Regions from separate parts of the Clostridioides sp. ES-S-0108-01 genome, predicted to be linked through region 2. Evidence: riboswitches for the same ligand, from Rfam matches in the RefSeq annotation. Region 2 holds a riboswitch; each other region holds the start of a gene.
What was found. A riboswitch is a leader RNA that binds a small molecule or an ion and turns the genes downstream of it on or off. The one in region 2 is predicted to bind thiamine pyrophosphate.
Positions count from the first base shown of each region.

Region 1 (4,296 bases), on a different contig from region 2:
AAGTATTTGTGTTGCCAAATTTGCCATGTGATTTGCACAGATAGCAACTCTTGGAGCCATAAGCCCTTCACCAAATTTAGCTTCATTTACAAAATCCCCACATATATAAAACCTGTCTTTTAGCTTCTTAGTAGTTATTATATTTGAATCATAATAACCTGCCATACCTGATGATGCTATTAGGTATTTATCTTTTAAATTTATTAATACATAGTTACATACCTGTGCCTTACATGAAGCATCATCAAAAGCTTCAATTATTAAGTCTGAATCTTTAATAGTGTCCATATTATGCTTGTTTAAAAAAATATCCCGTTTATTTAATTTTATAAAAGGATTTATTTTTTTTATATTTCCTATCATGGCATCAGTTTTTAGTTTTCCTATATCATCTATAAAATACTGCTGTCTATTCAAGTTAGATGGTTCTACAACATCATAATCTATAAGTAAAAGTTCTCCTACTCCAATTCTAGCTAAAGAGATAGCTATATTGGAACCAAGTCCCCCCAATCCTAATATAGCAACCTTCCCTTTTTTTAGCTTATTATGTATATTTGGAGTATGTCTAGCAATCAACAAGCTTTCCAACTCATCAAGCGACGGCTTAACTCCCTTTTGTATAAGTGTTAATTTATCATTTTCACAAAGGCGGATATCCGTTTTAATTGGATATCCATTTAACACTAATACATCACATTTATTATTATAACTATCTCTGACTTTATAAGCAGTTGTATTTTCCTCAACATCTGTTAATAACTCATTTACAAATATTTTTATTTTAACCACCTCCAATAAAGCTAATAAGTTCTACAATATCCTCATCTTTTAATATATATGTATTGTAGTTAGATTCTTCAATTATCTCTAGATTTACTTCAACTACAACTCTATCACTCTTTAAATTGTATTTATTTAATAAATCTATAACAGTCAAATCTTCTTCAAATTCAATTTCCTTCCCATTAACCTTCACTAAATCACCTCCTCTTTTCACCTTCTTATTATTCCAGTCATATTAGCCAAAAATTATATTAGATTAAGTTCCTCATTGTTTAATATTTTCTTAACCGTTCTCATTGAGCACATTTTTCCACACATAGTACAACTATCTTCATGAGTAGGAGTTGATTCATCTCTGTATCTCTTAGCCTTTTCAGGGTCTATTGCAAGCCTAAACATCTCACACCAGTCTAAATCAGCTCTAGCTTTACTCATCTTATTATCCCATTCACGAGCACCTTTAACATTTTTAGCTATATCCCCTGCATGAGCAGCTATTTTTGCAGCTATTATGCCTTCTTTCATATCATCTAAATTAGGTAGTCTTAAATGTTCTGCTGGAGTTACATAACATAAAAAATCTACTCCTTTAGCACATGCTAAAGCCCCTCCTATTGCACTTGTTATGTGGTCATAACCTGGTGCTATATCTGTAACCAATGGTCCAAGAACATAAAAAGGTGCTCCATGGCACAATCTCTTTTCTAATACTACATTTGCTTCTATTTCATCAATAGCCATATGACCAGGGCCTTCTATCATTACCTGTACATTTCTTTCCCATGCTCTTTTAGTAAGTTCACCTAATACTACAAGTTCTTGAATTTGAACACCATCAGTAGAATCTTTTATACAACCTGGTCTACAAGCATCTCCTAGACTCAATGTAACATCATATTCCTCACATATATCCAGTATTTTATCAAAATTAGTATAAATAGGATTTTCCTTATTATTTAATTCCATCCATGCAAATAATAAAGAACCTCCACGAGATACTATATGAGTTAATCTTTCATGATTTTTTATTTTTTGGCAAACACTTCTTGTAAGACCTGCATGTATAGTAATAAAGTCCACTCCATCAATAGCATGTTGTCTTATTACATTTAAAAATTCTTCTTCTGTTATATCTTTTAATTCTTTTTCCAAATATCCCACTGCATCATACATAGGTACTGAACCTATCATTGCAGGTGACATTTCAACCACCTTTTCTCTAAATTCTCTAGTTTTACCATAATTACTTAAATCCATTATAGCTTCAGCTTTCATGTCTATTGCTACTCTAACTTTTTCAAGTTCTTTTTCTATATCCTTACAATCTCTTGAAATTCCTAGATTTACATTTATTTTTGTTCTTAAATTCTTACCTACACCTTCTGCACTTAAAGATTTGTGATTTTTATTAGCTGGTATAACAACTTGTCCATTTGCTATTAATTCCCTTAATTCGTTTACATCTATCTGTTCTTTTTGAGAAACGATTTCCATTTCTTTAGTTATTATGCCTTTTCTAGCAGCATCCATTTGTGTTGTATAATTCATATTACAATCCTCCAAGATTAAAGTTATAATTTTTGAAAATAAAAAAAGTGCTTCTCCTTGTTTGGAAAGCACTCTTATAATCATATATACATTTAGACAAATTTCCCCTAATATTGAATAATTTATCTATTTATATAACAAAATTATATTAAAAAGCTTCCCTTCGCAAGCATTATCTTGATCAGGTTATTAGGGTTTGTAAGTTACGGCTTTATCTCTCAGCTAGCCAATTCTAGCGCCCCTAGCTCTAATTTTTCATTATTTTTACAAATTCAGTATAACACAGCAAAAATATTAGTTCAACACAATAATACAAATTTTATTTTTTATTATATTAAAAATTATTCTGCTATAATATTATTTTTTAAGCTTTCAAGATAAGAGTCGAGTATCACAGCCCTTATGTTTTCATACTTTATTGAATCTGGAAGTTTTCTTTTTATGTTATTTAAATTATCATAGCCTACTTTTTCGCAAACTTCTAAAATCATTTTCTTTTTATCTTCATTATAAAAATTTTCTAACCCTAATTCAAATGATATGCTATTCCCATCCTTTACATAATCATGCACATATCCAATAATGGTTGATAATGAAACTTCTATTTCTTGACTGATACTTCGTATATCTTTTCCTTGATTCAGTAAATCTAATGCTATTTCATTATTTTTTCTACTTTCTCCATCTAGTATCAACTTCCTTTTACTCTTTTTCTCCCAAATAACATTAATATCATTTTCTTTCACATATTCTTTGACTACATCCAAAATACTAGCTCCATACTTTTCAAATTTTACACCACCTATTCCAGAAATATCTTTTAATTGTTCTTCATTAAGTGGATATCTTCCACTTATTTCTTTTAAAGCCTTATTGGCTAAAACCATATATGGAGGCAATTTTTCCTTTGTTGCATACTCTTCTCTAATAACCAACAGTTTTTCATATAGAGCTTTATCTGTATTGACCTCAAGGAAGTCACTATTAACGCTCTTCAAATCGACATTTTTTTCATTCATTTTTTTATTTATATTATTTTTTTCGACATATTCTTTAATTACTGTTTCAAAATCTCTACCATATTTTTGATATTTAATTTCTCCTACTCCAGAAATATTTAACATTTCTTCTTTATTAACTGGATAACTAATAGACATAGCTCTAAGTGTACCATCTCCAAATACCATATATGGAGCTATCCTTTCTTCACTTGCAATTGAGTGTCTAAGTTCTCTTAAAGCACTATACAACTCATCTTCTATTTCTAATGATTTTGTCATCACAATCTCTTTAAATTCTACTTTCACTTGTCCTTTTAAAACTTTCATAGACATCTCATTCAATCTTATAGTTGGAAAACTCCCTCTATTTCCATTACCTAGAGTCTCAACTAAATCTAAAAAACCATGAGAAACCAATGTGTTTATAAAATTCTTTAAGTCTTCGCTTGAATAGTCTCTCATAATGTTATATGTAGATAAAGTATTTAATCCAAGCTGTAAAATCTTTTTATTCTTAGAACCTCTAAGTACATCTACAATAGTAGTGACACCATAACTTCTTTTCATTCTAGCTACACATGAAATGACTTTTTGAGCATCCACAGTTTTATCTACTATTTCACCCTCTACTAAACAATTACTACAATTATTACAATTGTCTATATAATTTTCTCCAAAGTAATTTAATATTGCCTTTCTATAGCATGAATTACTGTAAACTAAGTCAATCATATATTGAAGCTTCTTATGTTGAAATAATTTTCTTTCAGGATTTTCAACTCCAATATCAATTAAATATTTTTGTATATGTACATCTCCTGGAGAAAATAAAAGCACACACTCACTTTTTTCTCCGTCCCTACCAGCTCTACCTATTTCTTGGTAGTAATTTTCTATACTTTGAGGCATATTGTAGTGTATAACCCATCTTATATTAGGTTTATCAATACCCATTCCAAAT
Region 1 covers NZ_JADGMN010000003.1:71,019-75,314, reverse strand. Annotated here, with positions in the region: gene thiF (thiamine biosynthesis protein ThiF) at 1-792, opposite strand, end outside; gene thiS (sulfur carrier protein ThiS) at 785-979, opposite strand; gene thiC (phosphomethylpyrimidine synthase ThiC) at 1,033-2,334, opposite strand; TPP riboswitch at 2,476-2,587, opposite strand; gene recQ (DNA helicase RecQ) at 2,676-4,296, opposite strand, start outside.
Region 1: linked by a shared signal. The riboswitch ahead of thiC (phosphomethylpyrimidine synthase ThiC) and the one ahead of IR152_RS18035 (MTH1187 family thiamine-binding protein) in region 2 are both predicted to bind thiamine pyrophosphate.

Region 2 (4,296 bases):
TAATTTCTTGTATTTTTTAGAATTATTACATTTTAAAATTAGAAAATTTTAAAAACTTGTTATTTAAAAATTTGAATGTTTACTTACAAGTATTATTCTGATAAGAAATTTAAAAAGTTTTCTAGTATTTTTGCTGTCATACCCCATATTACATAATCTTTATATTTATAGAATAGAATAGGGTAACTTCCACTTTCAAATTTATAATCTTTTTGGTTTGGGATTGAACCATAAGGTAGATTTTCATCAGGAAAAACTTTTACAGTATTATTATAAGTATTTGGAGGATTTTCTAAAAGATATTTTATAGGCACCAAAAAAGTATGGTCAACTTCATCTTTATTTATATTTAAATTATTAATGTTTTTTATATATCCTAAATACGGATGTATAATAAATTTTACAGGTGTTATAAGTAGGTCTAGACTAGATATGATTTCTATATTGTCATTAAAAGTACCTAGTTCTTCACAAGTTTCTCTGATAGCAGCATCATATGGAGTTTCGTTTGATTCTATTTTACCTCCTGGAAAAGAAATCTCGTTAGGTTGATGTTTTAAATTTTTTGAGCGAACTTCAAATAATATATGATGTATGTTATTTATCTCTACTATTGGAACTAAAACAGATGCCCTTTTCATATTTTTATATCCGTTTATATATGGCTTGTAATCTTTGAACTTATTTTTAATATCGTTTATCATTTTTTCCTCCTGAAATAATATTATTAAAAATTGCATAATTGAGTTTTAACAATAATATATATAATTATGATTTATCTAATTTAAGATATAGTAACTATCTATATTATTATATAATATAATGATAAATATATATTAACAAATGATAAAAAATTAATTTAATTGTATATAAGTTCTCTGTAAGGTATAGGTATTACGTTTGTACAAGATATGTTCCTAAAAGTCCATTGGCATTTGCTGTAACAGGTTCTTCTAAAGTACCAATAGCAGGTCTCCAAGAATTGAATATTCATCTACTAAACGTGGAAATCATTAGAATCTATATTATTAGAATTGTATAATTGGTGTAAATAGTATATGAGATAAACTAAACTGTTTATTTCATAAAAAGTAGACAATAAAGATTACTTTAATTGTTTATTTATGCATTATAAAACGTAGATAAAACTAAAAAGGATTTTCTAGAAAATAAAATTTCTTTAATTATATCTGCTTACCAATACCATTACTTGATGCAAACAAGATTCTACTACATTCTCTCCGTATTCTAGTATAAAATCATTTAATTGTGTGTCTATAAAATTGCAGTAATCGTATGAACTGCATATATATGCAGTTAGTATATGTGTACATTTATCCATTTTATCTATAAACATATATCATTTATCCCCCTAAAAAACTTTCATAAAAACAAAAAGAAAATATCTTTTTGGCAACTGGCTGACATAACTCATTTTGTAAGTCTTAGTCCCTATAGCTTTGCGTCACTAAATTTCTCTAGTTTTGCCTATTTAGTTTTATTCTACAATTACAATGATATAGGAAAACGTTTCATTTTTCAAGTTACATATTAAAAAATTTAAAAATTTAAAAAATATTTTATTTCTTAAAAATAAATTAGGTAAAATAATTATATTATATAATTTATATATAAATTAGAATAAGAGACCTTTATTATTAATTTAAGTTAAGATAGTCTAATAAAGTAAAATTTAACAAAGATAAATATCTTCATCTTCTATAAATTTGGTATGGTTATAATGAAATGAAAAAATTCACTATAAAATTTTATCTCTATGGAAAATTATTAAAATTTAATTAAATTTTAATAATTTGCAAGAAGTATATATGAATAGAATTAGATTTTCATGAAAAAGTGTCATTTTGCATTAGATATTTTCAAATGGATAAAATATCTAATATGAATAAAAAATTTGTTAAAATATGATAAGTGTAGTATAATCAAGTAGAAAAGATATAATATATTTGGGGAGCTAATATGCTGAGAGGAGATTTTATCTCGACCCTTTGAACCTGTTTGGATAATGCCAGTGTAGGGAGACTAGTAAAGATAAAAATAAGTCTTATCCTATTTTGGATAAGACTTTTATTTTATTTAGATATATTGTGTTTTTAGTAGTAAAATTTTAATATAAATAATAAAATATACCTAGTAGGTATTAATTATTTTAAAAGGAGTGATTTAAATGATAATCGCAGACATAGCAGTAATGCCACTAAGACCTTATAAAGGCGAAGAAGAAATGTATAAAGTAGTAGATGCTTGTATTGCTGAAATTGAAAAGAGTGGTCTTAAATGCGAGATAGGGGCAATGAGCACTACTGTTGAAGGTGATTTTGATGAAGTTTTTGAGTTATTAAAAAAGGTACATAAAATCCCTTTTAACCTTGGATGTGAAAGAGTCATAACAGTAGCTAGAGTAGATGAAAAAGCTGGAGGTCTGACTATAGATGAAAAACTTAGAAATCATAGATAAAGTCAAAGATAGTATATATCCAATAGCAACATTTTTGTTTATACTTATTCTTTGGCAATCTATGGTAGGAGTTTTAGAAGTTCCTCAGTATATACTACCCACACCAGTAGATATAATTAATGTGTTTTTTAAAGATTATCAAAATTTATCCATGCATGCTGTGGTTACTATAGGAGAAGCAATACTTGGTTTTATAGTCGCAATTATAATATCCTTGGTAATTGGAATATTGATGGATTTTGTATCAATAATAAAAAAATGTCTTTATCCTATTATGTTGGTTACGCAGATGATACCTACAATAATTATAGCACCACTTTTTATGATATGGTTTGGATTTGGAACAATGCCAAAAGTATTGATGGTAATGCTTACTTGTTTTTTTCCTATATTAATAAGTTTTGTAGATGGTATTGAGAATATTGATAAAGATTATTTAAATTTATTTAAGACTATGAATTCAAATAAATTTAATACATTCATTCACCTTAAATTTCCTATGGCAATGGATAAATTTTTTTCTGGGCTTAAAATATCTGCTACTTATGCTGTAATGGCAGCAACTGTTGCAGAATGGCTAGGTGGAACGAAAGGTCTTGGCGTTTATATGCTTAGGTCAAAAAGCGCATATGCACTTGATAAAGTATTTGCATCTACTATATTAGTAGTTATATTTAGTTTAATATTTGTAGGAATTGTACAGGCTGTAAAAAAGGTTGTTATAAGGTATAGATTAACAGATTAAAAGTATTTGAGGGAGGCAATTATGAATTTTAAAAAATTAGGAATATTAGGTTTAGTAAGTGCTTTTACATTGGCAACAATAACTGGATGTTCTTCAAATAATAATAAAGACAAAAGTAATGATAAAGATACTTCTTCTAAAAAAGTAACTATGGTACTTGATTGGACACCAAATACAAACCATACTGGATTATTTGTAGCACTTGATAAAGGTTATTACAAAGAAGAAGGTCTAGATGTTGAAATAGTACAACCACCCGAAAGTGGAGCTGAGACTTTAGTAGCAACAGGGAAAGCTGACTTTGGTATAAGCTATCAAGAACAAGTTACTTATGCAAAGACTAGTGAAGACCCTCTTCCAATAAAAGCTGTAGCAACTGTTATACAGCATAATACTTCTGGATTTGCATCACCAAAAGAAAAAAATATCACTACAGCTAAGGATTTTGAAGGAAAAACTTATGGTGGTTGGGGTTCTCCATCAGAAGAAGCTGTTTTTAAAGCAGTTATGAAGAAAAATGGAGCTGATTTTAATAAGTTAAAAATAGTCAATACTGGTCAAGATGATTTCTTTGCAGCTATGAAAACTGTAGATTTTGCATGGATATTCGAAGGCTGGGATGCAGTTAAGGCTGATTTAATTGGATATGACTTAAACTTTATACCAGTAAAAGATTTAGATGAGAGATTAGATTATTATACACCTCTTATAATTTCTAATGAAACTGTGCTTAAGGATAATCCAGAGCTTGCTAAAAAGTTTTTAAAAGCTACAACAAAAGGTTATGAATATGCAATAAAAAATCCAGAAGAAGCAGTAAAAATTTTAGTAAAACATGCACCAGAAGTAGATGAAAAACTAGCATTAAAGAGTCAAGAATATTTAGCAAGCAAGTACAAAGATGATTCACCACGATGGGGAGAAATGAAAGATAGTGTATGGAATAACTATACATCATTCTTAAAAGAATATAAATTAATAGATAAGGATATGAAGGCAAGTGATGCTTACACAAATGAATTCTTACCACAATAAAAAAGTAAAAATATCTATAGAAAATGTATCAAAAGTC
Region 2 covers NZ_JADGMN010000029.1:28,883-33,178, reverse strand. Annotated here, with positions in the region: gene IR152_RS18045 (NUDIX hydrolase) at 93-704, opposite strand; gene IR152_RS18040 (hypothetical protein) at 1,181-1,357, opposite strand; cyclic di-GMP riboswitch class I at 1,410-1,499, opposite strand; TPP riboswitch at 1,959-2,059, shown strand; gene IR152_RS18035 (MTH1187 family thiamine-binding protein) at 2,189-2,479, shown strand; gene IR152_RS18030 (ABC transporter permease) at 2,454-3,224, shown strand; gene IR152_RS18025 (ABC transporter substrate-binding protein) at 3,246-4,259, shown strand; gene IR152_RS18020 (ABC transporter ATP-binding protein) at 4,228-4,296, shown strand, end outside.

Region 3 (4,296 bases), on a different contig from region 2:
GGGTGTTGTAATTGGGGAGACAGCTGAAGTAGGTAATAGGGTAACAATATATCAAGGAGCTACTTTAGGAGCTACAGGAAAAGATACTGGAAAGAGACATCCAACTGTTGGTGATGATGTACTAATTGGTGCTGGAACAAAAATACTAGGACCTTTAAATATAGGTTCAAATTCAAAAATTGGTGCAAATTCGGTTGTTGTTAAGGATGTACCTAATGATGCAACAGTTGTTGGTATACCAGCAAAGATAGTAAAAATAAGAAACCTAGAACCTGTAAAAAAGAATAAAAAAGAAGTAGCCTATGAGCATTATGAATTAGACAATGTATATTATATATAGCTTTGCTATAACTATAAAATAAACTTTATAAAAATTATTTTTAAAAGGTATTTTTTTCAAATTTGAGGGCATAATAAAAAAGAACTGAATGTTAAAGTTTTGGTTCATCAATCTTTGATAAACAAGATTTTAAATTTGTAACGTCTAGGAGGATTTTATTATGAAAGCAAATGTTAATCAAGATACTTGCATAGGTTGTGGATTATGTCCATCAATATGTCCAGAAGTATTTGATATGAAGGATGATGGGAAATCACATGTTATAGTTGACGAAGTACCAAGTGATGCTGAAGAATCAGCAGCAGAAGCTAGAGAAAGCTGTCCAGTTGATGCAATAGATGTGCATTAATAAAACAAATGCCTATAAAAATTGAAGATTCAATTTTTATAGGCATTTGTTTTTTATTCAGTCAATATTTCAACACTTGTTTCTGTAACTAAAACCATACACTCCCATTGAGCAGATAATTTACCATCTCTTGTATAGATAGTCCAATTATTTTCTTCATCAATAAAAATTTCGTGAGTTCCTTCATTTACCATGGGTTCTATTGTGAATATCATTCCAGGAACCAATAACATCTCAGTTCCTTTTTTAGATACGTAACTTACAAAAGGGTCTTCATGAAAGCTTAAGCCAACTCCATGCCCACCAATTTCTCTAACAACAGAGTAGCCATTTTTTTTTGCATAAGAGTTAATAGCATCACCTATATCGCCTAAGAACCCCCATGGTTTAGCAGTCTCAAGACCTTTTTGAACACATTCTTTGGTAACTTGAACTAGTTTTTTTGCATTTTCATTAACATTACCTAACATAAACATTCTTGAAGCATCTGAATAGTATCCATTAAAAATAGTAGAAATATCTACATTTATAATGTCTCCATCTTTTAAGATAATGTCCTTACTAGGAATACCATGACACACTTCATTGTTTATTGATGTACATACACTCTTAGGAAATCCATTGTAGTCCAGTGGAGCAGGAATAGCTCCATTTTGTACTGTAAAGTCATGAACCAATTTATTTATATCTTCTGTAGACATTCCAATTTCAATTTTATCTGAAATATAATCTAAAATCTTTGTATTTATTACTGCACTCTTTTTTATTTCTTCAATTTGTTTTGGATTTTTAATAATATCATGAGTTGGTACAATATGACCTAGCTTTGCAAATGAATCTATTTTATTATCCATATCCATATGGCATTTTTTATATTTTTTAGTACTTCCACACCAACAACTATCATTTCTATTCAATTTCATAGCTCTTCATCCTTTTTCTATTATTTATTTAAATTATGGTTTACATAAACTATTTTAAAATATAGCCATTATGAATATTATAACATAAATAATAAGAAATATTTTAATGATAGTATTTTATTAAAAATATAAATTGTCATCTTACCATCATTTATGAAGAGGGTATAGTTAAGTTATTATTATGTCCAAAATTTAGTATTAGACCTATGTGAAGTATGTTTTATACATATATATTAGAATTACTGTTAAGAATAAATATTATGTAAAATCAACAGCATTCTTATCAATTTTATAATATAATATTCATATATTTAACTTAAGGATGTGATTTAAGATGTATTTTACATATATTATAAGATGTAAAGATGATTCTCTATATACTGGATATACTAGTGATATAGTTAGAAGAATGAATGAACATAAGTCGGGAATTAATTCAAAGTATACAAGAGCGAAAGGATTTAAAAAACTAGAAATTTATTTTGCAACCAATACAAAAAGTAATGCAATGAAACTGGAATGTTATATAAAAAAATTAACTAGAAATAAAAAATTGTCTATAATAAAAAATCCAGATGTACTTATAGATTTAATTGACAATAAATATGATTATGTTATTGGAAAAGAACTAGAAGCGTTAGCATAAATCTCTATTGTAGCTTTATAGTGAGTGTATATTGTGTAAAAACTTGACAATAAATACTATTGTAATATAATGAAGTTATAAATATATAAATTAAAATAGCTAGGGGAGCCAAGAGCTGAGAGGAATACCGACCCTTACACCTGATCTGGATAATACCAGCGTAGGAAAGCTTAGTATAAAACTTAAGTATGTATTATTTATGATATATGCGACTTCTAAGCTATACCTATTGTAGGTATGGCTTTTTTAATTAGATTATTTAAATTAAACTTTAGGAGGAAATAATGAGCAATTATAAGATACCAACGCTTACGATAGCTGGGTCAGATTCATCTGGAGGAGCTGGAATTCAGGCAGATTTGAAAACTTTTAGTGCAATTGGAACTTATGGCATGAGTGTAATAACAGCCATAACAGCACAAAATACTCAAGGAGTTTTTGCTGTAGAAGATTTAAGTAAGGAAATAATAAAAAAACAGATAGAGGCAGTATTTGAAGATATACCTCCAAAAGCTGTAAAAATAGGAATGGTTTCAAGCCCTGAAATTATACTTGAAATAGTTGAGAATCTAAAGAGATACAGTCCAAAATATTTGGTAGTAGACCCAGTGATGATATCTAAAAGTGGATATTATCTATTAAAGCCAGAGGCAAAAGAAAACTTAATTAAACATTTGATACCACTTGCATACATAATTACACCAAATATACCAGAGGCAGAAGAAATTACAGGAATAAAAATACATAATGTAGATGATATGAATAGAGTAGGAAAAGAAATACTACAGCTTGGACCTAAATTTGTACTTATGAAAGGAGGTCATTTAGATGGAGAAGCAGTGGATATTTTAGTTGGTAAAAATATATTTAAAGTTTATAGAAGCGAAAGAATTGATAAAAAAAATACACATGGAACAGGATGTACATTATCTTCTGCAATAACATCTTATTTAGCATTAGGATATGAAATGACAGAAGCAGTAAATTTAAGTAAAATCTATATAACAGAAGCAATAAAAAGAAGTTTTGATATAGGGCATGGAGTAGGGCCAGTACATCATTTTTATAAATTTGAATAATAAAAAATTGTTGGAGGTAGAATATGTATAATTTAATTAAGGACGTAAAAGAATTAAATCCATTGGTAATTCATTATACTAATAATGTAACTATAAATGATTGTGCTAATGTAACTTTAGCTATAGGAGCAAGTCCTCTTATGAGTTTTTCATATGAGGAAGTAGAAGAAATGGTAAGTATAGCAAACTCTGTAGTAATAAATATAGGAACTATGAATTCAAATATGTTAGATTTATTTTTATTAGCAGGAAAAGCAGCTAATAAGTACAATAAACCTGTTATATTAGACCCAGTTGGAGTATTTGCAAGCAATGCTAGGGCAGAACTTACAAGTAGACTTTTAAATGAAGTCAAATTTAATGTTGTTAAGGGGAATATGGCAGAAATAAAGTTTATAGGTGGTTTTGATGTAAGGGGGAAAGGTGTAGATTCATTTGATGAAGAAGAAGATTCTACTGATATAATAAGAAAGGTTTCTGAAAAGCTTGAATGTATAGTCGTAGCAACTGGGAAAACAGACATAATAACTAATGGTAAAAGTACATATAAAATAAACAATGGAACTAATAAATTAAAAGGAATTACAGGGACTGGATGTATGACTGCTAGCTTGATTGCAAGTTTTATGGCTGTTACTGATAATATATTAGAAGCAGCAACAATGGGTGTTCTTACAATGTCTTTAAGTGGAGAATTGGCTAATTTAAATAATCCACCAATAGGGACATTTAAAGAAAATCTTATGAACGCTGTTTATCAAATGGACATAGATACTTTAAGTAAAAATTCTAGTATTGAATTTTTAAATGAATAAAGTGTAAGGGGAGGTTTAAAATGATAGATAAAGAATATTTAAAAAAATACTTAAAGTTGTACTTAGTAACTGACTCTGAAATGCTTGAAGGGAGAGATTTTTGCAAATGTATTGAAGATGCAATAGCTTCTGGAATAACAACTG
Region 3 covers NZ_JADGMN010000015.1:14,941-19,236, reverse strand. Annotated here, with positions in the region: gene epsC (serine O-acetyltransferase EpsC) at 1-340, shown strand, start outside; gene IR152_RS13755 (ferredoxin) at 501-689, shown strand; gene IR152_RS13750 (methionyl aminopeptidase) at 743-1,612, opposite strand; gene IR152_RS13745 (GIY-YIG nuclease family protein) at 1,947-2,258, shown strand; TPP riboswitch at 2,350-2,442, shown strand; gene thiD (bifunctional hydroxymethylpyrimidine kinase/phosphomethylpyrimidine kinase) at 2,543-3,337, shown strand; gene thiM (hydroxyethylthiazole kinase) at 3,361-4,152, shown strand; gene thiE (thiamine phosphate synthase) at 4,173-4,296, shown strand, end outside.
Region 3: linked by a shared signal. The riboswitch ahead of thiD (bifunctional hydroxymethylpyrimidine kinase/phosphomethylpyrimidine kinase) and the one ahead of IR152_RS18035 (MTH1187 family thiamine-binding protein) in region 2 are both predicted to bind thiamine pyrophosphate.